Regions from separate parts of the Staphylococcus sp. IVB6214 genome, predicted to be linked through region 1. Evidence: riboswitches for the same ligand, from Rfam matches in the RefSeq annotation. Region 1 holds a riboswitch; the other holds the start of a gene.
The links. Region 1 has a riboswitch for FMN ahead of ribD (bifunctional diaminohydroxyphosphoribosylaminopyrimidine deaminase/5-amino-6-(5-phosphoribosylamino)uracil reductase RibD). Riboswitches for the same ligand answer to the same signal wherever they lie in the genome.
Positions count from the first base shown of each region.

Region 2: it holds a riboswitch for FMN, as region 1 does, so the genes downstream of both, MUA51_RS05355 (ECF transporter S component) here and ribD (bifunctional diaminohydroxyphosphoribosylaminopyrimidine deaminase/5-amino-6-(5-phosphoribosylamino)uracil reductase RibD) in region 1, are expected to answer to the same signal.

Region 1 is NZ_CP094723.1:1,418,447-1,430,648, forward strand. Features, by position in the region: gene MUA51_RS06825 (L-lactate dehydrogenase) at 78-1,028, opposite strand; gene MUA51_RS06830 (alpha/beta fold hydrolase) at 1,287-2,111, opposite strand; gene MUA51_RS06835 (proline dehydrogenase) at 2,448-3,431, shown strand; gene ribH (6,7-dimethyl-8-ribityllumazine synthase) at 3,488-3,949, opposite strand; gene ribA (GTP cyclohydrolase II) at 3,965-5,146, opposite strand; gene MUA51_RS06850 (riboflavin synthase) at 5,175-5,804, opposite strand; gene ribD (bifunctional diaminohydroxyphosphoribosylaminopyrimidine deaminase/5-amino-6-(5-phosphoribosylamino)uracil reductase RibD) at 5,809-6,855, opposite strand; FMN riboswitch at 7,035-7,175, opposite strand; gene MUA51_RS06860 (FAD/NAD(P)-binding protein) at 7,400-8,887, opposite strand; gene sagB (peptidoglycan release complex glucosaminidase SagB) at 9,222-10,085, opposite strand; gene MUA51_RS06870 (hypothetical protein) at 10,284-10,505, opposite strand; gene MUA51_RS06875 (sigma-70 family RNA polymerase sigma factor) at 10,701-11,168, shown strand; gene MUA51_RS06880 (competence protein ComK) at 11,180-11,620, shown strand; gene MUA51_RS06885 (hypothetical protein) at 11,617-12,066, opposite strand; gene MUA51_RS06890 (transaldolase) at 12,173-12,202, opposite strand, start outside.
Region 2 is NZ_CP094723.1:1,101,066-1,113,267, forward strand. Features, by position in the region: gene rpsA (30S ribosomal protein S1) at 1-1,022, opposite strand, end outside; gene cmk ((d)CMP kinase) at 1,105-1,773, opposite strand; gene MUA51_RS05325 (asparaginase) at 1,850-2,812, shown strand; gene MUA51_RS05330 (YpdA family putative bacillithiol disulfide reductase) at 3,072-4,058, opposite strand; gene MUA51_RS05335 (LysM peptidoglycan-binding domain-containing protein) at 4,308-5,876, opposite strand; gene MUA51_RS05340 (RecQ family ATP-dependent DNA helicase) at 6,029-7,402, opposite strand; gene MUA51_RS05345 (helix-turn-helix domain-containing protein) at 7,395-8,342, opposite strand; gene MUA51_RS05350 (ferredoxin) at 8,448-8,696, shown strand; gene MUA51_RS05355 (ECF transporter S component) at 8,794-9,345, opposite strand; FMN riboswitch at 9,415-9,547, opposite strand; gene MUA51_RS05360 (ATP-binding protein) at 9,704-11,449, opposite strand; gene MUA51_RS05365 (response regulator) at 11,433-12,158, opposite strand.

The DNA of each region.
Region 1 (12,202 bases):
AGTTTAAATCGTACTTGCAGGTTTTCAAAATTAAAAAGCTGGGAATCATCTCCCAGCTTTTCTGTATTATTAAAATGTTAGAATAAATGACTGATTGAGTCTTGCATGTCTTTAAGAATTTTAGAAGATTTTTCAAATTTTGCTTGTTCATCTTCATTTAATGGTGTTTCGATGATGCGAACCGCACCTTCTCCGTTTACTACTGTTGGCACACCAGTGTATACACCATCAACACCGTATTCACCTTCTAAGAAGCTAGAAACAGTTAATACAACGTTTTGGTTGCGTAAGATTGCTTTAGAGATATGCATTAATCCCATTGCAACACCATAGTATGTTGCACCTTTTGCTTTGATAATATCGTAAGCTGCATCACGTGTATTCACATAGATGTCTTCAATAAGATGTTCTTTTTCTGGGTCATTTTTCAATAAATCATATAATGGTTGACCTGCGATTGTTGCACTTGACCATACTGGTACTTCTGAGTCACCGTGCTCACCAATAATATTTGCATGTACACTTGTTGGTGCAACATCGAATACTTCACTTAATAAGTGTTTGAAACGTGCTGTATCTAAGATTGTACCTGAACCAATGACTTTGTGTTTTGGTAAACCTGAGTATTTTAAAGTGACATAAGTTAAAACGTCTACTGGGTTTGCTGCAACTAAGAAGATACCGTCAAAACCACTTTCCATAATAGGTGTGATGATACCTTTGTAAATTTTTGCATTCTTTTCAACTAAGTCTAAACGTGTCTCCCCAACTTTTTGAGGTGCACCCGCACAGATAACGATTAAGTCTGCATCGCCACAGTCTGAATATTGCCCAGCTTTAACTTTAACAGGTGACATTGCATAAGGCGCACCATGATTTAAGTCAAGTACATCACCTAATACTTTATCTTCGTTAATGTCGATGATAACTAATTCGTCTGCTACACCTTGACTCACCATTGTAAATGCGTAGCTTGCTCCTACTGCACCGTTACCTACTAATACTACTTTATTACCTTTTTTCGCCATGAAGTTTCTCTCCAATCTATCTATTTAAATGTATTGTTCTCAACGTAATGTGAAGAATTTCACATTTCTAATTTAACACGCTTTTTATTTAACTTCAAGGTAGAAACAAATATTATAGAATTTAATTAAAATTTCGTGTCACTTAATTGTTGAAATTAGTGAGTAATTACAATAATAGATTGTGTTATTTACTTAACTTTCCGGCATTTTAATTTAGGTAGTAACTGATACACTTTAGCTCATTGATTGTTTGAAATACTATGTCAGTGTATTTTCATCCTCTACTAAAAATCCGGCTGTAAAAACGCGGTTGTTCAAAAAGCTTAAAATGTAACGCATGACAGCTTCTCTCTGTGGCTCATTATGTACTTCATGCGCAAGACCGTGCCATGCTTTAAAGTATAATTCTTCATGATTAATAACTGATACGAGTTGTTTCGTAACATCTACGTCTGTCACGTGGTCTTCTGTTCCATACATCAAGCAGAGTGGGACAGGTTTCATGTTTTGAATATTGTCAGTTGTTTCTTTCATATGTTTAATGACTTCTTGATACCAATGATAACTTACTTTTTTTAACATTAATGCATCATTTAATGTGTCTTCTTGAACTTCTTTATTTGATGTTAAGTCTTCTACTTCAAATCCCAAATCAAACTTTGCCGACTTCGATACATCACCGATATGAGATGATAAAACATTTTTACGTGTGTGTGCATTATTTTGAAATGCTAAAAGTGGCGCAATTAAAACAAGCCCTTCAATACCTAGATCGACCTTCTCGAGTAAATTCATTGATATTAATCCACCGAGTCCAACACCCATTACAAATATTGGGAGATGGTATCCTTCTGCAATTTTTAACCACTCTAAAACAGACTCATGGTAAAGTTCAAAACTTTCAACTTGTCCTTTGTTCATTCTTGAAGTTTGACCTTGACCGGGTAAATCACCCATGATGACGTGATATCCATTTCTTCTTAAATGTGTGATGACATAGGCATATCTTCCTGTATGTTCTAAAATATTATGAACAATGACCACGACACCCTTTGCTTCACTAACTGTTTCCCATTTCCACATAATATACCTAACCTTCCTTGCTTAACACTTTACATGTTATTATATCTCGACACACTATATAATTGCTAATATTTATCACAAGCTTTTGCGAGAATTCTCATATAAAAAACTGCGTATCAATATTCTAAAAAAACAATTTATCGCATCACAACAAATTGCATAATAGTGCCTTTATTTATGGTTATTACACTGATTCAAGGTAATAAGTTAATTCACTCGGTTTATCACTTTTTGTATATTTTATTGTAAAGATTCAATATAAAAACGTTTTCATCACATTATTGTTCGTGATACACTATTGTTAATTCGTAAAACAAAGTTATGGGAGGAATAAAAATGGGTTTATTTAAAGATTTTTTCATCGCATTATCTAATAATGCCTTTCTTAACGAATCAGCTAAAAAAGTAGGACCTTCTTTAGGTGCCAACAAAGTAGTAGCTGGTAACACGATTGAGGATGTGGTGAAAACAATTCGTAGACTTAACGATAAAAACATTGCGGCAACAGTTGATAATTTAGGAGAATTTGTAAACTCAAAACAAGAAGCAATCGCTGCAAAAGATGATATTTTAAAAATCATGTCAGCGATTCATTCAAACGGCCTAGATGCACACGTCTCAATCAAGTTAAGTCAATTAGGTGCTGAGTTCGACCAGCAACTCGCTTATGACAATGCTTATGAAATTGTAAAGCAAGCAGCTGAATATGATCAAATGCACATTAACTTTGATACGGAAAAATATGATAGCTTATCAGATATTACACACACACTTGATCAATTAAAATCAGAATTTTCAAATGTAGGAACAGTCATTCAAGCATATCTATTCAAGGCAGATGAACTTATCGATAAGTATCCAGACTTACGCTTACGTTTAGTAAAAGGGGCCTATAAAGAATCTTCACATATTGCTTACCAAACACGTGAAGAAATCGATGACAATTATATTCGTTTAATTGAAAAACGACTACTAAATGCGAAGAACTTTACTTCAATTGCAACTCATGATCACAATGTAATCAATCATGTGAAGGCATTTGTTGAAGCAAATCAAATTGACAAATCAAAATTTGAATTCCAAATGCTATATGGATTCCGTTCTGAACTTGCAGAATCTATTGCGAAAGAAGGCTATAACTTTACAATTTATGTCCCATACGGTGATGATTGGTTCGGTTACTTTATGAGACGTTTAGCTGAGCGCCCACAAAACTTGGCGCTTGCCTTCAAAGAATTCGTTAAGCCGAAGCCACTCTTTATTATAGGTGCCCTTGGCTTGTCAGCATTATTGTTGGGCAGAGGTAACAAAAAGAAATGATAGTATAAAACGACCCTTGGAGCTTTGAATACTTCAAGGGTCGTTTTTCATTCATATTATCCAATTGCTTTTAATAAGTTTGCCATTTCAATTGCACCAACTGCAACTTCCGCACCTTTATTGCCTGCTTTCGTACCTGCACGTTCAATCGCCTGTTCAATGTTCTCAGTTGTTAACACACCGAAAATCACTGGAATACCTGTGTCGTCGCTTGCTTTTGCAATGCCCTTCGCCGCTTCATTACATACATAATCGTAGTGTGTAGTTGCCCCACGAATCACACATCCTAGCGTAATAACCGCATCGTATTTACCTGATTGTGCCATTTTCTTAGCAACGATTGGTAACTCGAATGCACCCGGTACGTATGCAACATCTATTTCATTTTCATCAACTTGATGACGTTTTAACGCATCTAATGCACCATCCAATAAGCGACCTGTAATAAAATCATTAAAACGACTTACTACAATCCCAATTTTTAAACCGTTACCTACTAATTGTCCTTCAAAGTTCATTTTTTATTCCTCCAGTTATATTAAATGTCTCATTTGAGTTTTTTTAACTTGCATATAGTCATGATTATGTTCATTTGTTTCCGTTATAACAGGAATGCGTTTTGCCATTGTAATGCCATAATGTGCTAATCCTTCAAATTTTTCTGGATTGTTTGTCATCAAATTCACAGATGAAATACCAAAATATTTCAGAATTTGTGCTGCATTATCATAATCACGCATATCTGGTGCAAAGCCAAGTGCTTCATTCGCCGAAACAGTATCATGACCTTGTTCAATTAATTCATATGCTTTCAACTTATTCATCAATCCAATACCACGACCTTCTTGCGGTAAATAAAGAACCATTCCACCGTGTTCATGAATATATGACATCGCAAATTCTAATTGTTCACCACAATCACATCGTGCACTATGGAAGATATCACCTGTTGCACATGCAGAATGGATACGCACATTCATCTCATCGTGAATATCACCATTAACGACAGCAATCAATTCTGAACCGTCGATTTTTGATGTAAAACCGTACATATCAAATGTTCCATATCGTGTAGGCAATTGAACTTTTGCCTCTTTTTCGATAAGTGACTGTGTTGTTTTGATGTATGTGACTAAATCTTCAATAGTAATCATATATAAACCGTGTGTTTCTTTGAAGATTTGTAGGTCGTCACCTCTTGCCATTGTGCCATCTTCATTCATAATTTCACAGATTACACCTGCTGGTTTTGCACCTGTTAGTTTCGCAAGCTCAACAGCCGCTTCTGTATGGCCACGACGTCCTAACACACCTTGTTCGTGTGCAATGAGTGGAAAAACATGACCCGGTCGACTAAATGTTGCCGCTGATGATTGATCAGCAATTAATGCACGTGCAGTCTGTGTACGTTCAAATGCACTGATACCCGTTGTAGAATTGACATGATCAATGCTAACCGTAAAGGCGGTAGAATGTGGATCTGTATTATTTTGAACCATTGCATCAATCCCTACTTGTTCTGCAATTGTCCGATCGATTGGACAACAAATAAGTCCCCGTCCATAGCGAGCCATAAAGTTAATCGTGTCATCATGCATCCATTCCGTAATGGCTAGTAGATCTCCTTCATTCTCTCTATCCTGATCATCACAAACAATGATTGATTTACCATTTTTCAAAGCAATTAATGCGTCTTCTATTTTATCAAAATGCATATTAACCCTCCTTGAATACAATACGATTCTAAAAACCTGCTTTTAATAAATGATCTAAAGAAACACCATCATTTTGTCGCGTAATATTTTCTACATATTTGAACAGCATATCTGTTTCTAAATGTACAGGGTCTCCTTGTCTTTTCGTCGATAAGATCGTTGCTTTACGTGTTTCAGGAATTAAGTGAATATCAAAACTTGTCGCTTCTTTCTTGAAAACTGTTAAACTCACACCGTCCACAGCGATTGACCCTTGTGGAATCATTTGTTTAAGGATGTGATGCGGTGCTTTGATTGTATAGATCCATTCATTTTGAGACTGCTTAATATTAAGAATGACGCCTTTATCATCAACATGTCCTTGCACAAAGTGACCACCTAACCTACCAGTGGCAAGCAGTGCACGTTCCAGATTGACGGGTTGACCGGTAGACAGTTCAGCTAAATATGTTTTGTTTTCTGTTCCCATGATGACCTGCACAGTAAACGTAGATGAATCAAATCTCACAACTGTTAAACATGTGCCATTCACACTAATAGAATCACCAATATTCATATCGCTTAATATCTTCTCACATTGAATCGTTAATTCAGTCGTAGGGTTTTGTTTTTTTATTGATTGAATAGTGCCAACTTCTTCTACGATACCTGTGAACATGACATCACTTCCTTTTCATTTGTAATTTGATGTCAGTATCTATCATTTCAGAGTGGACAATTTCAAAATTTGTAAGTTGGTCAAGTGGCGTTACACCATCTGTTTGAAAATATTGATATTTCCCTTGACCACCTATTATTTTCGGGGCTAAATAAAGGATGAAGGTTGAAATAAATTCGAAAGTTAAAAATTGTGAAGTTAATTTTGGTCCAGCTTCTACAAGAACACGACCAAAACCTTTTCTATATAAATCGTGTAAAACAGTTTTTACATCTGTTGATGATAGATGTACGACGTGTACATGGTCTAATGGCGACACCAATGACTCATTGTCAGTATATATGTATACTGGCGCTAGTTGATCATGAAACATTGCTGCATGCCAATCGATATGACCTGAACGTGTCATAACGATACGCGCTGGATGACGTCCTTCTGGCAATCGTACAGTAAGGCTTGGATCATCCGCTTCTAGTGTACCGTTACCTGTAATAATGGCGTCATGCGTATGTCTCAGTTGAAACACATCACTTTTGACAGCTTTTGACGTAATCCACTGACTTTGTTGATGATCAGTTGCCTGCTTACCATCTAAACTCGCACTTACCTTTACAGTCACGATTGGTACTTCAGTCGTTTTGGATGCAAAAAATGATGCATATAACTTATCTGCACGTGGGTGTGGCGTATATTGAACGTCAATACCCTTCTCTGCCATCATCTCATGTCCCGTTGCGGGTAGCGTGATATCTCTTGCAGCGTATACAACTCTACGAATACCCGTTTCAATAATCTTTGCGGCACATGGCGGTGTTGCACCATAATGCGAACAAGGTTCTAAAGAGACGTATATTGTTGCGCCTGCTACATTTTGAGCACCTGCCATATCAATCGCTTGAATTTCAGCATGTTTGTCGCCCTTTTTAAGATGTGCACCTATCCCTATGATTCTGCCATCTTTGACAATCACTGCACCAACGGGTGGATTGACACCAGTTTGTCCTTCTACCATCTCAGCTAAACGAATCGCATATTCTAAATAATATTCCATTGTCATCACCTCAAATCAATAAACAAAAAACCACTCGAAAATTTTTAGATTCGAGTGGTCGGTTTTATACTTATTCTGTATATCAAAATACAGAGATAAATTCAGTAAATTTGCCATCACAAAATAAGCAGTAGCTTCATGTTGTAAAAACACAAACTATGCATGTCATGGTCTACTGATCATTCTTCCTCCCATCCAGACTTTTACTGTCGGCTCTAGATTCTCACTAGATCAGCCATAGAGCACAAATCAATGTTCTCTACGGGTCGCAGGCTTAATTTACTGCCGGTTGGGATTTCCACCCAGCCCCGAAAGAATATCATAATGAAATTGTTTGAGATTCAAGATACGACACAGCCGTTGTTCAATGACAACAACTGTTCGATTTTAGCTTAACGCATTTTAACAATATTGACAATTAATTTGCAAGCGTTATTTTGTTGAATTATTTTATGATTTCATAACAATTAAATCACAGTTCTAACAAATTCAATCATATTGCCAAATTAATATTGTTGCCATAAGATATATTCAGAAATGATACCTATTCAATATCATATGATTTAGTCAGTTGCATATAGAGTTGTGCCACGCTATTCACAGCTTGCTGAACAATCATTGTGACACCATTACGTTCAAAATTAACACCATTCGTCATCTGACCAAATGCACGTAAGTTCGATAAGGTTCCATAACGTGGGCTTATGACTTCGTTACTTTCTGGTACGATTTGAATACCACCAATCGGATGTGCTTGAACAATTTGTTTATTTGCCATATTTAATAATAAACCATCTGACGCATCTAACTGACTCAACTTTTTCTTAGGTCCTGTTGCATTTATGATGACATCTACTGTCATATCTTGTTGGTTTGATTCAAATTCCAATTGGTAATGACCATTCAAACGTGCTACTTTTTCAAGCCCTGCGTATACTTCTAATTGACTACTTTCAATCGCATCAATAATAAATTGTGCGGTATCTCTTGGCATCGGATTCATATTCTCTTTGAAATATTGATAATAACGTTCGAGAAATAATTGCTGGTCATCATACGTTAAACTATTCCATATCCAGTTCATATTATCTTTAAGTTCCATTAGAAAACTTTGTAGCAATCCCAATGATTCCGGATGCGCCAAATCATATTGCAAATCCCTTACAACATTTCCTGTTCGTCGATGAATTAAAGTTTTAAACGGTATGTTTAAAGCATCGCATTCTTTTTTGAACAGTGCTTTCAGAATACTCAATGGGATAGTCCCCATATGATTTTGTTTAATCTCATCGAAAGTTTCTCTCGTCATATACTGCAAAGTTACTGTGATCATCTCACCACGTACACTTGGTAATTGCCCGCCTCGACTTGCCAAAACAAGTGTTTGATCGTGATGCTTCAATACATAACGTATTACGTCTAAACTAGCCAAACCAGTACCAATGACAGCTATTTTGTCTCGCTCGCTAACATCATCTAATGCTCGATTTGCTGGATATGGTTCATAGATATACTTCGGACTTCCCTTCAAGTCATATGGATCATTGTATGAGAATGTCCCTGTTGATAGAAAAACATAATCATAAACAGCACTGCGGCTATCATGTTCATCAGTCTGTACAATTATTTTTTTCACTGAAATTTCTTTCTCTTCTTCAACCACACCTATCTGTGTCACTTCATGTGGAATGACATGAATATTGTCATAACGCTTCACGTATTGATCAAGATAACTTTTCATATAGTGCCCGAATACATAACGCGGCAAATATTCAGCATCCCCATAATCAAAATCATCTTGCGACGTATACCACTCTCGAAATTCTTTTATATTATCAAGGTTTAAAGACAACATGTCGACTGGGACATTAATCAGTAAATCTTCACTATCATTTTGAAAAGGTTCTCCTTGCCCCATGTTCTTTTTATTGTCGTAAATATCCACTTGTAAATGTTCAAACATCTTATGCTTTACTAGCTGTCTTAATACACTGACACCTGCAGTCCCCATTCCAACTATTGCTACTTTCATTATTATCACCTTCATTATTTCATTTCATCATGTTATACCCTATTTTACGTCAAATTGTACATCATTAGGTGAATAGTATTTCTCTCCATTTTGACAACAAATATCTCATGTTATACTGGAGAAAGATTTGGGAGTGAGACAATGATATCTTTGTTAAAATTATTTTCTATATCACGTCCACCTATTTATTATACAGAACAATAAAAATGCGAGGTGTTCTCATGTTAAAATTTTTATTTAAAGTTTTGATTTCAACGGCTATCTTGTTTTTTACACTTGGACGTAAAAACAAAGCGCAATAAAGCTTCTATCGCTTTATTGCGCTTTGTTACTATTAATAGTTATGACCGTCCTTATGTTTTGAATCATCTTTGTAGACATACCAGTTAAAGTATTTACCTTCTGTCTTCAAATCTTTATAGAAATCAGCAATAATGGTCGCATTACTCTTTGCCCAGTTAATATCTGTCGCATACTGATGTTCACCCGGATCTTTTGGATTCCATCTCATACTGTACAAAGTATTTTGATCTTCATGAGATAAGTAATGGTCGTGAATAAACTTCGCTCCACCATCAATCGCTTTTTCAGGTGTATCCCATCCTTGCTTCTTCGCATATTCAGCACCTGTTTTAATCGGATCTTCATCCAATGCACCGACACCGTAGAAGTTGTAATACTTCTTACCATCAATCTCAACACCATTTGATAACTCGGATACAACTGAACCCGTTTCTAAGAGCGCATGTGAAATCAAGTAAATCTCATTCACATGTTGTTTTTTTGCTGCTTTGATGAAGTCATCAGTATGATTTAAAAGGGTCGGATGTTCATATAGCATGCGCTTGATTCTGTTTTTATCAATCCCTTGATACTTGGATAGATCTAAAAATTGATACTTTTGGCGTTTATCATCCATGAATACAGAACTATCCATTGCTTCTTTGATTTCAGCGTCTGACGCATCTCGCCAGTTCGTATTATCTTTATTTGAAACTTGTTGACTTGTATAATTGTTAATCTGTTTTTTTGCGGCTGCTTCCAATGTTACATCTAATGTTTCCACTGATTCAACTTGATCAACTGGTTCAAAAAATATTTGATCTTTTATCATGTTGAAAAACGTATAGGCTGCTAAAACAGTGATAACAAAGAAACCCACAATCACTAAGATTGAACTTTTGTTATGTTGTTTCATTGATACACCTCTTCAGAATGTACTGAGTAATCGTGATTACACACTCGAATACAAAGTTTAACATTATCTTATATTTTTCACAATTCGAATGGGTCGTTGTCACATATTCATAAAAGAACAGTAATCTCTATGTAACTTTTTATCGCTCACTGTACCATCTCAACTTTTAAATAGATGACCGCTTCACATTTCAATTCGTTAATAAGGTCTCTGATAATCCATTAAAATATAACTCATTGCTTGTGAACGACTTTTATAATAATACGGTGTTAAATCAATTGTTCCCTCTATCTCACCATCACGGTACATCATTTCTCGTTGAATATTATTAATCATAATAAAATCAGCATTGTCACGAATCTTATCTAGATCTTCGTTGCGTGCAAAGAAATGTACCAAGTTGAAATGTTCATAATCCATTATGATTCCTCCATCTATCCCGTAGTAAAAATATCAAAATCCGTAGAAATGCACCTTTTTATATTAATTTTAAGCGTATTTATTGGTAATAATCAATGTTTAAATCATAAAATAGCATATATAGACAAATGCAACAATTTTTAAGCTGTGGTAATAATGCTTTGACCGGTCAAAAATTCCAAGGAGGTCATCAATTTGAACTTTGATGATATTTTTCAACGCTATCACAAATATATTCATTATTTGTTGCATGCCTACCATATCCGCTATCATTACGACGACTATTTCCAACTTATGTTAATAAGACTTTGGGAACTCCACTTATCTTTTGATACGACTCGTGAATCAAGTCTTCATGCTTTTATTACGTATCGACTTAAATACTACCTTATCGACCTTTTGCGTAAACAAGATCGCCTTCCCCAATTAGAAAATATCGATATTGCAACAGAACTGGCAGCCTACGAGAGTGATCTAATCTTTTCGATTAAACAATGGTCATTGAAACTGCCTTATATGCATCGTCATTGGCTTTATCTCTATCTTCAAGGCTATACACAGTTAGAAATAGCATCCATTCTGAGTCGTTCTCCCACATCTATCAAAAATTATAAAAAAGCGACCTTCAAAGCATTGCGCCATTCATATTTCAACCAACACTAGGAGGATACGCTGTGCAAACATATTCAAATATTGCCTTTGAAACATTATTATTTATTAAGACATCTTCTCAGATAGATCAACGTCTTGAGTTATACTTTTTGACGCATAAAACACACACTACATTAGCTTTATCTAAATTAATGAAGCATATTTTAAAGTCTCACCATAAACATCATTACACACAAAAAGAACTGACACATCAATATCTCGGAACACATCAACTCACTCCGATATACATCTCACCGCAGCTCATATTATGCCCCCTACAATCACATCGTGCACCTATCCAATATATCATCAATATGTCTCACGTAATTGGCATGTCTTCTCAAAAGTCTGATACAATTATTGTCTTCAAACAAAATCATCGAATTACAGTGCCTTATCCATTAACTGTATGTTTAAAACAGTGGAAAGCAGCACAAATACTCTCACAAGTCCCCGATATTTAGTTTACTTTATTGAACTTATAATCCACTAAACGCTTTGTAAAATATGCGTTCGCTATTTTCATCATTATAATGCCAAGAACCATCAATACTAAGCCACCTACTAGAGCAGCAATCACGGTGCCGATTGACAATGACACTTGCGGATGAATAAAATAGTTGACTGCATTTAAACTCAACAGCATCCCTGTAATCAGTACACCGAGTAAGAAGATATTTCCGATAAACAACCCTAACAGCGATGCATACAAATGCCCTGACCCTAGAACTCTCGATTTAAAAATATATTCTTTCAAATAAAAGCTCGCAAATCGACCTGGTGTTTTAAATTTTTCTTGAATACTAGCAATATGTTCATCTGCAAGTAATTCTGCTAACTTTGCCTTCTCTTTACGACTTAAATACCATAATTGTTTTTCTACTTTATATTTAAATACTTTGTGCTCCATCTTTAACTCCTTCTCTATATGATGTTGACTTCAATCATCACACAAAAAAATAGGAGCGACAAGTACCAATTTCATATTTGTTGGTACTTTATCACTCCCATCACATTTATAGGATGCTTAAACCTGAAGTTTGAAT
Region 2 (12,202 bases), 320 kb from region 1:
TCTTCAGCAGGATTAATACCTAAAATTTTAACATCTACTGTTTGACCTGGTTCTAATACTTCATTTGGAGAACCGATATGTTTGTTGCTGATTTCAGAGATGTGAACAAGACCTTGTAAGCCAGGGCCAATCTCAACGAAAGCACCAAAACTTGCAAGGCGCATAACTTTACCTTCTACAACATCACCTTCGTTAAATTTTGATTGAATTGTTTCAAATGGACTCGGTAATGTGTCTTTGATAGATAAAGAGACACGTTCAGAACCTGGTTCAACAGAACGTACTTTGACTTTTACCGTATCACCAACAGCGACAACTTCGTCAGGAGAAGAAACGTGTTCGTGAGATAACTCAGATACGTGAACCAAGCCGTCAACGCCGCCAAGATCGATAAAAGCACCAAAGTTAGCAAGACGGGCAACTTTACCTTCTACAACGTCGCCCTCTTTAATAGTACTTAAAAGCACTTCTTTTTTCTTAGCATTTTCTTCTGCTTCAACGGCTTTACGGCTAAGGATGACACGATTATTTGAAGGGTCTAACTCTTCAACTTTAAGTTCAAGTGTTTCCCCTTCATAATCAGAGAAATCTTCAATGTAATCAGTTGAAATGAGTGATGCAGGAATAAAACCACGTTGACCTACATTTACAACTAATCCACCTTTAACAACTTCTGTAACAGTTGCTTCAATCGTTTCATTGTTATCAAGTTTCTCTTGTAAGAATTCATACGATTTTTCTTCTTCTAATTGACGTTTAGATAAGATATAGCTACCGGATTCGTTTTCTTCGTCAATTTCGATTTTTGTTACGTATGCTCCAATTTCATCGCCGACTTTAACAACTTCATGTGCATCTTCTACATGATGTGTTGTGAGTTGGCTGATTGGGATAATCCCATTGAATTTTGCGCCGTTTACATGTACAACAACATGCTTGTCATTGATTTGTTGTACTTCACCTGTAACCTTGTCGCCTTCTTTAATGTCTGTAATCATTGATTCATTGAATTCTTCTGTCATCTTATATGCCTCCTTGTATTACTACATATTAATAACATCTTACAAATGACACAAATTGTCAAGAAATTTCCATATTTCTAACTTATTTTGCTTTTGCATCTTTGGCAAGTTGTAGAATACGTTCTGTAACCGCTTCAATAGTCATCCCGGTTGTATTGATTTCAACAGCATCTTCTGCTTTGACAAGTGGTGAGATTTCACGGTTCATATCATAGGCATCTCGATCGGCAATATCTTTTTTCAGTTGTTCGAGTGTCGATGGTATACCACGTTCGTCATTATCTTTCAACCGACGATGCGCACGTTCTTCAACAGAAGCGATCATATATACCTTTACTTCTGCATTTGGAAGAACAGTTGTGCCGATATCACGACCATCCATCACAATCCCTTTATTTTCAGCAAGTGCTTGTTGTGCCTTTACTAAATATTTGCGCACAGCATCTTTAGAAGCAACGAATGACACGTTCTCTGTCACTTCATTGCTGCGTAAGTATTCTGTTACGTCGTCATCATTTAAAATAACGCGCTGTCCTTTCACTTCATCGTATACTAAATTTAAGTCGACATGAGCCATCATAGCGTCAAAGTCGTTAAACTGTTGTTGGTTGTTCAAATAAAAATAAGTAATCGCACGGTACATCGCACCAGTATCGACATAGATCATATTTAGTTTTGTTGCAACGCGTTTCGCAATGGTGCTTTTCCCAGCCGCCGCTGGTCCATCAATCGCAATATTAATAGCAGTCATCATAAACCTTCCTTGTTGTTGTTTGTATGACAATATTTTATCATAATAAGGGAGTTATTTAACAGGAGGAAATCAAATGAAAAAATTATTAGTGATTCATACTGGTGGGACAATCAGCATGTCTCAAGATGAATCGAATACAGTCAACACAAATGGCGATAATCCTATTGCAAATCATCAAGAACTTATACAAACATATGCAGATATTAAAGAAGTGATGCCTTTTACTGTTCCTTCTCCACATATTTCAATCCGTCATGTCAAAGAAATTAGACAACTTATTATGTCACACTGTGATGAATATGATGGTTTTGTTATCACTCATGGTACAGATACATTAGAAGAAACAGCTTTTCTTCTCGATTTGACACTTTCAATTACAAAACCAGTCGTTATCACGGGTGCAATGCGCTCATCCAACGAAATTGGTTCGGATGGCTTATACAACTTTATCGCATCCATTCGGGTCGCGGTAGCAGATGCATCTCATCATAAAGGGGTTATGGTCGTATTTAATGATGAAATACATACAGCACGTAATGTGACGAAAACGCACACATCCAATACGAATACGTTTCAAAGTCCGAATCATGGACCACTAGGTGTGATCACGAAGTCAGGTATTTATTTCCACCATCGACCTTATGAGAAGACAACTTTGTCGGAAATTGATACACATCTGAATGTACCGTTAATTAAGGCGCACATGGATATGGGGAGTGAAGTACTGGCATTTTATGCTGATCAGCACGTTGACGGTATCGTAATTGAAGCTTTAGGACAAGGTAACTTGCCGCCTACCGCATTAGAGGGATTAGACAAATGTCTCGCATCCCAAATTCCGATAGTTCTCGTATCAAGATCGTTTAATGGTATTGTGAGTGCTGTTTATAGCTATGCAGGTGGTGGACACCAACTTCAAAATAAAGGTGTCATCTTCTCAAATGGTTTAAATGGGCAGAAGGCACGTTTAAAACTATTAGTCGCATTAAGCAATCATTACAATCATGATCAAATTCGTCACTATTTTAATGATTGATTAAAAAGTGAAAGTGTGAATATATTCAAGCTTCGTGACGTAGATGTTTTCTGTCCCATGATCAGAGTTGAGTTAGGTCATATATGTTCATGCTATCTTCTGAATGGAAAATATCCCCTAACTTATTGAAGAAAGGACGCATTATATTCATGTTTTAGTAAGCTTTGGTCATTGAGCGTCTTTGGCTAGATTATAGATTAAGCATAAAAAAGTGAGCAGGAAACCCTATTTAGGTCTCCTACTCACTTTTTAAATGACATTATGATTCTAATGGTGACTGCTTTTTGGTTAAGATATCTTGTGCGATAGATACACCGTGATATTTGCCATTTTCTATAAAGATACTATTTGCATCTGTTCCTGCAGCGATAACCCCTGCAATATAGCAGTTTTCAACATTTGTCTCATACGTATCTTTATTATAGACAGGTGCTGTTCCATAACTTGTCGTATTGATATCGATACCAACTGATGTTAAGAAGTCATAATCTGGGTGATAGCCAATCATTGCAAAGACAAAGTCATTGTCGATTGTTTTTGTCTCACCATTCGTCTCAAAAGTAACCGTTGATTCGGTAATTTCTGTTACATGACTATCGAAATACATATCGATATTTCCACGACGAACAAGTGAATCGAAGTTTGGTAATATCCAAGGTTTAACAGATGGTGAATACTCTGACCCACGATAAATAACCGTCACTTTAGCATTGGCTTTTTCTAACTCAATAGCAGCATCAACTGCTGAGTTTTTACCACCAATAATAACAACATTTTGATTGAAGTATGGATGTGCTTCTTTAAAATAATGCATTACTTTAGGTAAAGTAGCGCCATCAACGTCTAATGTATTTGGTTGCCCATAATAACCTGTTGCGATTGTCAAGAATCGGCATTGATACACATCTTTTGTTGTGGTAATCGTAAAGTGATTGTTCATTTTACGAACGGTTAACACTTCTTCAAAAGTATTGATCTTTAATTGATGGTGTTTTACCACTTCTCGATAATAAACGAGTGCTTGATTACGGCGTGGTTTTAAGTCTTCAACAATAAATGGCACATCACCGATACTGAGTTTGTCACTTGAAGAAAAGAAAGTTTGGTGTGTTGGATAATGATAAAGGGCTTCAACGACATTCCCTTTTTCAATAATTAATGTTTCAATGCCTTTCTTTTGCTGTTCGATCGCAGCACTTAGACCACATGGTCCGCCACCGATAATAATACTTTCAATTGTTTTCATCTTTACTACTAAAACTAAAAATATGAAACGCTTTGTCATATTATGCTACTTTAGAATTAGTGTTGCCTCCTATTCGCATACTAGCATGGTATTTACGTACATTAATCTATCTAATCCCCGAATATTATAGCAACTTTTTAAAGCAAACAAAATGAATAAGTTTTGACAATGCAAGTTGCTGTTACAATCGCAAAAAGAAGTATTCCTTTTACCGTCAAGTAAACATGGAATACTTCTTCTCGTTAAATATCATGGAATAATCAATTGTTGTCCATTACTAATGTTGTTACCACTAATGCCATTCGCTTGTCTAATCTTTTCAACATTTTCAGGTGATCCACTACCATAGTATTGAATCGCAATACGGTATAAGTTTTCGCTGCCACCTACCGTATGTGACTGATTACCTGCATTTTGTTGCTGTTGCTGTGCATTTTGTTGGTTTCCATTTTGATTTGCATATTGATTATTCGCATTTTGATTGTTTGCTGCATTTTGTGCTTCTTGTTCTTTTGCAGCTTTCTCTTTTTCGGCTTTTTCTTTCGCAATTCTTTGTTTTTCGGCTTTTTCTTTCGCAATTCTTTGTTTTTCAGCTTTTTCTTTCGCTTCCTGCTCTTTCGCTGCTTTCTCTTTTGCAGCTTTCTCTTTAGCTTCTTGATCTTTTTTCGCTTGTTCTTTGTCATTTTTATCAGATTGTTGTGTAAGCTGAGTATCGTTTTGACTTGAACCTTGATCTTGATTGAATAAATACATACCACCAAAAATCGCAACTGTTCCAAGAATTAAAATTGCTGCGATAATTGGGAGAATTCTCATTAAGAATCCACCGCCACCTGCACCATTTGATACAGATGTATTAGGTGTTTCATTATTTTTTGCTGAAGCTTTTGTTACACCCGCTCCCAAAGTTGCGGCACTCGCAGCAGCCGCAGCCTTCTTTTTACTGCCATTGTTCGCCTCTGATGTAGAATTAGTATTGGCGCTAGTAGCTTGTCCTTTAGAAGTAGCAGTCGCACCTGCACCGGTTGCTACACCTGCAGCCGCAGCTTTCTTTTTACTGCTGTTGTTCGCCTCTGATGTAGAATTAGTATTGGTGCTAGTAGCTTGTCCTTTAGAAGTAGCAGCCGCACCTGCACCCGCAGTTGCCACATTGTTCTTATCATCCTTGTTAGATGGTGACTTTGTATCAGAATGTGCTTTGTTACTTTGTTTTTTAGAAGAAGTAGCTAAGGCAGCACCGGCAGCAACACCAGCCGTGGCCGCCTTCTTTTTATTGTCTTTATTTGATGATGGCTGATCATCAGATTTGTTTTTTGTGTTGTGTGGTTTCGAAGCGGCTACACCACCCGCAACCCCTAAGTTATTTGTTGTGTGCTTTTTATCATCATTGTTCGTTGAATCTTTCGTTGCTTTGTCTTGCTGCTTAGAAGTGACAGCACTTGCACCAGCTACGACACCAGCACCAGCGACTTGTTTTTTCGTATCATGATCTGTTTGTTTCGTCTCTTGCTCTGATTGTTTTTTGCTCGTTTCTTGTTTGTCTGTTTCAGGCGTTTTAACTGGTTTTGAATGTTGTTCAGATTGTGTAGATTTTTCTGCTTCAACTGAATCAGTATGCTCTTTTACGTTATGCTGATTGCGGTCACGTTTTCGATGTCTTCTCTGTGTATTTCGTGGTGGAAAATGTTGCATGCTATTGTTGTCTGATGCATCTGTTTCTTTGCTCGATGTGTCATCAGCTGTTGATAGGTCTTCTTTAGTCGGATTGATTTCTTGGCGATTGCGTTCAAATTCATCCTTGAAATTATCTTTTGACACTTTCTTCATCCTTTCTTTTACGCTACAAATAGAAATATTAAATCAACTTCTAAAATAAAACGTGTGCGCATCTCCATTATTACTTTTTCAATACACTTCTTAATTAGATTATAGCCTGTTTAAAATTACGGTGTAAAGCATTGAGAGATTTATTAGAACAAAGTTTCTAATTTTTCTTCATAGGATATTTTTCGATATACCTTTTTTCTGTTTTTTTCATGTATTTGGTGGGATATTCCACATATGTCACAGCAGTTTCCATTCGTTTTTACAGACATATTGAAATAGCGCATGAGTTGTTGACGTCGACATGTTTGTATATTGGCATATTGCAGCATATGTTGGAGTGCTCTCACTTTTTGTTGATGATTTTGACGAAATATTTTTTGGAGCTTCTCGACTGAATAGCGTTGTGATAATACAGATAAAATGTCATGTTTCTCTTGATCAATCAATGTTCCCTGTTCAAATAAATGAATATCTTCTTCAATAATCTGGTGCGCTGTTGCAAGCAATTCTAATAAGTATTGGTCATCTTCTTGATATAGTGCGATAGCTTGACTTTGTTTGCCATCTCGTCCAGCTCGACCAATCTCTTGCAAATAACTCGAAGGACTATTGGATAAGTGGAAATGGATGATTGTACGGATATCTGGCTTATTCACGCCCATACCAAAGGCACTCGTTGCGACAATAATACGGATATCATTTTTTAAAAACTGCTGCTGAACAGTGTACCGTTCTTCATAACTTAAATCCGCATGGTAAATCCCCGTAAGATAACCCGCAGCATAGATTTGCTCTGCAATGTCCAAACATACTTTTTTAGATGAAACATATATAATCGTCGGTCCAGAAGTCGCGATTGTTTCTAAAATCCATTCGATTTTGTCTTGATATGACGTCATGTGCTCTACCGATAAAGAAATATTCGTACGATCCATATCAGATTGTAATAATGTAAACGTTCGTTTTGTAACAAATTCAATATCTGACTTCAAATGGCTTGTTGCAGTAGCGGTTAAACCTAATACAGGAATATGTTGGTATAAGTCTGTAACTTGATTAATTAACGCATAATGCGGTCGAAAATCAAACCCCCATTCAGATAAACAGTGTACTTCATCAAGAACGATTAGCCCTAATGTCAAGTTTCTTATACGATTCAAATGATGTGGTTGTAAGATGAATTCTGGACTTACAAATATAAAAAGTGCACTGTCCAGCTGTTGAAATGCCAGTTGGCGTTCACTTTGTGACATGCCAGAGTGAATGGAGACAACCCGTCGTTCGCCATTCATTTTCATCTGCATAACTTGATCATCCATCAGTGAAATAAGTGGAGAAATAATAAGTGTAGGTTGTTGTTTAATGTATGTGGGCAACTGATAACATAAGCTTTTACCACTTCCGGTTGGTAGAATACCTAAAGTATTTTCCCCATTTAGAACACTTTGAATCAACTCTTCCTGCCCTTGCCTGAACTGTGAGAAACCAAAGTACTGCTGTAACGCTGTTTTAAGCATGTAATACTCCTTTCGCAAAACCAATAATCGCCAACTTGATTTCAAAATAACTAAGATATTCAAAATGTGCTTTATAAAATCGGAGTTTTTGAAAAGGTTGTTGTGCGTAAAAAGCTAAAAAACTGTGAAAATCTTGCGTTAAATAATCATGATAATTCGTCAAATGATGTCGCATAAATAGGTCTAGAATATGATCATGGATTGTATTTTCAGTAAGCTGTGTTTGCTGTGCGACTTCAGAAACAGATAACCCTTGAAGTAAAAGAGACTTTGTCCGGAATAACGTGTAACTCAGTTGCTCAGTTGCTAGACATTGATGCAGTATTGGATAGGTTTCCTTTTCAGAAAGCAACTGATAAATAGTCAACAAATCTATGTAATGCGTGATAAACAATTGATCATCATCCATCTGATGGAGCTGTCCAACTTGCTTCATTGTATACATTGTTTCGTCATACCCGGTTAAAAAATAATGTGCGATACTTCCTGAATGTTCGGCATTCAATGTTTTGAACAGCATGAATATTTCTTGTTTTACATGTGTGTTAAGTTGTTGATTTTGAATCATTGTATAAATACCACGTACTCGTTGATGCGTTTCAGTATGAGATGTTAGTGGTGCAAACTTCATATTACCGTGTTGTGCATGTGACAATGTTTGAATCAGAAGTTGCAATGTAACAAAAGAATGTTGTAACATAAAGTATGTTGCAGTTGATGAGATAGGTAGCGTGATTTCTTCGTTCGTAGATGCCGTTACAATATTCTCATAATCATCAAATGATAAGTTAGGGACACACCCATAAAGACTCATTAGATTTAGAGATGTCGCATCAAAAAAGGTTTGATGCGTCTTTTTACCTATGATAATATTATATATGCTTTTTTGATTTTTGTTGGGGCTTGCGTGTTGATATATATAAGCAATGATTGATTTCATGTTGAACACCTCAATAATAAAACGTATATATTGAAAATTTAAGAAATCCAAACTACAATGAAATTATAATGTTAGTCTGGCACTTTGAAAAGGGAGGCGAAAATTTTGGCTAAGTATACGATTGTTGATATGGATACTTGTATCGCATGCGGTGCTTGTGGTGCAGCTGCCCCGGATATCTATGACTATGATGATGAAGGAATCGCTTATGTTATTTTAGATGATAACCAAGGCACAACGCCGGTACCAGAAGAACTGTATGAAGATTTAGAGGACGCTTTTGAAGGCTGCCCTACTGACTCTATCAAAGTTGAAGAAGAAACTTTTGATGGCGATGCATTAAAATTCGAATAATATAATTTATGCGTATTGTACACTACATTGCGCTAAATTTAAATAGATAAGCAAACAAAAAGCGGTGCACAATCACACCGCTTTTTGTTTGCTTATTTTATATTTTAAGGACGTGTTTTAGTCTTTTATATAATAAGATGAATAACAATGAGACGACAAACCCTTTTATAATATTAAAAGGTATGATACCTGCTGTGATAATGATTTTTAGATTTGTCGCAATATCTGCTAAATTCATAATCATGCCATACAAAGGCAAGAGTACAAAATAATTCATAATACTAAGTACGATTGTCATGATCAACGTACCTGCTGCCAGACCTATCAGCATGCCACGTGTAGATGGCTTGTAGCGATAAATACCATAAGCAGTGAGTAGCAAACTACTACCAGCAATAAAGTTCGCAACCGGTCCAACTGGATCAGCAAGATAGAAAAAGAAGTTCAATAAGTTTTTAATGAATTCAACGAGTATTCCTGCAATAGGTCCTAATGTAAATGTTGCAAGTAACGCTGGAACATCACTAAAGTCAAGTGTTAAATAAGGTGGTAAAAAAGGTAATGGAAATTTGATGAACATAAGGATCACCGAAATCCCACTTAAAATACCGACAATAATCAATTGTCTTGTTTGTTTCGATTGTTGCATGATTAAAATGTCTCCTTTTCTGACTTTCATCTTTCACGAATAGGAGGCATTTGCGCAACACAAAGAAACCTCCATCTTCTCCCATCCAGACTGTTACTGTCGGCTCTAGACTTCCACTAGATCAGCCATAAATAAAAATTTATGGGTCGCAGGCTTAAAAATTACTGCCGGTAGGGAATTGCACCCAACCCCGAAGATGAAATAATCAATTATTTTATTTATCATAAGTTTAACGAATCACATCAATAAATACAATATAGATGTTTGGCTAAGTCGTCACTAAAAAGGTAGCAAGTGACAAAAAACGCTCTTCTTATCGTTGTTCGAAAACGAAATAAGAAGAACGTTCTGTTTTGAATTATTCATTTATATGCTTAGGTAGTTGAATGGTAAAGGTTGTGCCTTTATCTACTTCACTTGTCACAGTGATTTTACCGTGATGAGCTTCCATAATCATTCGTGTAATAAAGAGGCCAAGACCTGTTCCTTCTTTCCCTCTTTTACGAGCAGCATCTACTTTATAGAAACGCTCAAACACCTTTTCTAAGTGTTCAGGAGAAATACCTACACCCGTATCTTTGACAGTTAAAATTTGATGAGTGTCAGTTTCTTCAGCTTGAATTGAAATAGTATCTCCTGGTCTCGTATAACGAGATGCATTATCCACAAGATTTGTCAGTACTTGTTCCATACGATCAAAATCATAATCCCATAGATCATTCATGATGCCATCTGTTTGGAAGTCTAATGTCAATGCCAGTTCATTGGCTTGTTGGCGATATTTCATCGACATTTTATGGATTAATTCCGACATCGGACGTACTTCTTTTGTGATGTTAATACCGTCTGCATCAATCTTTGCAACGTCTAGTAGCTCATTGACCAATCGACTTAAGCGTTTCGTTTCATCTAGAACAATGAGTAGAAATTCATGAATGTCTTCTGGTTCTGTCACGATTCCGTCTACAATGGATTCAGTATACCCTTGTAATAGTGAAATCGGTGTACGTAGTTCATGAGAAACACTAGCTATGAAATCTTTCTTCATTTGCTCCATGTGATGCTCTCGTGTCATATCTCTAATAATAACAACAAGGCCGCTTTCTTTATTAGATTGAATTTGATCGATATAACTCATGACCACAGCGTAATGTTTTTGATTAATTTCATATTCACGATATTCTGTTGTTTTGCTTTCAAAGGTATCGTTTATTTGCGTATCAAATAATACTTTGTGATCTAGATTCATATCGAGCATCATTTTGTGTGCCAAATGATTCGATAAGATAATATGTCGTTTATGATTAATGCCTAAAACACCTTGTGCCATAGAGTTAATCAATGTATCTCTAATATTTTTAGAACTGGTAATGTCATCAATATGATTTTGGATATTGTGACTCATCTGGTTAAATGCACTCGCAAGTTCACCAATCTCATCTTTTGTTTGGACATGTACTTGTTTGTCGTACCGCCCTTTTGCAACTTCCAGTGCTTGTTCTTTAAATTGACGCAGTGGATTTGTGATCCGAGTCGATAAAAAGAATGCGAAAATGGTCGTAATAATTAAGAAGATGACTGCAGTGATTAAAATAATAATTGCAATCACGTTATTCGTATCGGAAATACTTCTCAAATCCTCGTATATATAGATGACAGACTTATGACCTTCTTTATCTAACGTTGGATAGCCAAGCAGTAAATATGATTTCTTTTGTCCATCAAGCTTGATCGTTACATGTTTTATGACCTTTTTTTGCGTGAGTTTTATATTATTGAGATCTACATCTTTGTTAATAAACTTTAGCATCTCTTTTTTCTCTGGATGCTTCGATATGGCATTGTTTTTCTCTGGTAAGATGATGACGCCCTTACTACCTTCTAACAGCATCTCACTATGGTTAATCGCCATTTGACGATTCTCACTTTTTTCTATGATGGCACTAATACTTTCTGCGTTATTGTATAAAGATTGTTCTGTATTTTGCGTGAAGTAATATTGAATAAATGTAATCAGTGCTGCACTTAATAAAATTAAAACTGTCGTTACTATTAATATAATAGTTAACCACAGTTTTATTACGACGCTATTTAGTCGTTTCATCCGGTTGTGTAACCTCAAATTTATAACCTACGCCCCAAACAGTTTGAATCATAGATGCAGCTTCAGTTGAAACACGATTTAATTTTTCACGCAAACGCTTAACATGTGTATCGACCGTACGTAAATCACCATAGAATTCGTAGTGCCATACTTCTTTCAATAGCTGTTCTCGATCAAACACTTTATTTGGTGTTTTTGCAAGGAATATCAACAACTCATATTCCTTTGGTGTAAGGTTAACAGGTGTGCCATCTGCTAAAACCTTATGCGCATCATTATCAATTGTCAGATGCTCAAACTCAATCATATCACGAGCGTGTGGTTCGTTCTGTTCTGCAGTTGCAGATTGTGTACGACGAAGTAATGCTTTTAGACGCAGAACAACTTCACGTGGTGAGAATGGTTTGACAATGTAATCATCTGCCCCAGATTCAAACCCTTCAACACGGTTGTTCTCTTCACCTTTTGCTGTCAACATAATGATTGGCGTATCTTTTGTCTCACGAAGACGCGTTGCGACTTCTAGGCCATCCATTTCTGGCAACATTAAGTCTAACAAGATACACGCATAATCATATTTTGTTGCTAGTTCAAAGGCTTCACGACCATCGCTCGCCTCAGCCACTTCATATCCTTCTCTCTCAAGAAATAGCCTTAATAACTTTCTGATACGGTCTTCGTCATCAACGACTAATATTTCCTTAGTCACAAGACATACCTCCCACTTATGTTTAATTTAAACTCAATTCAATG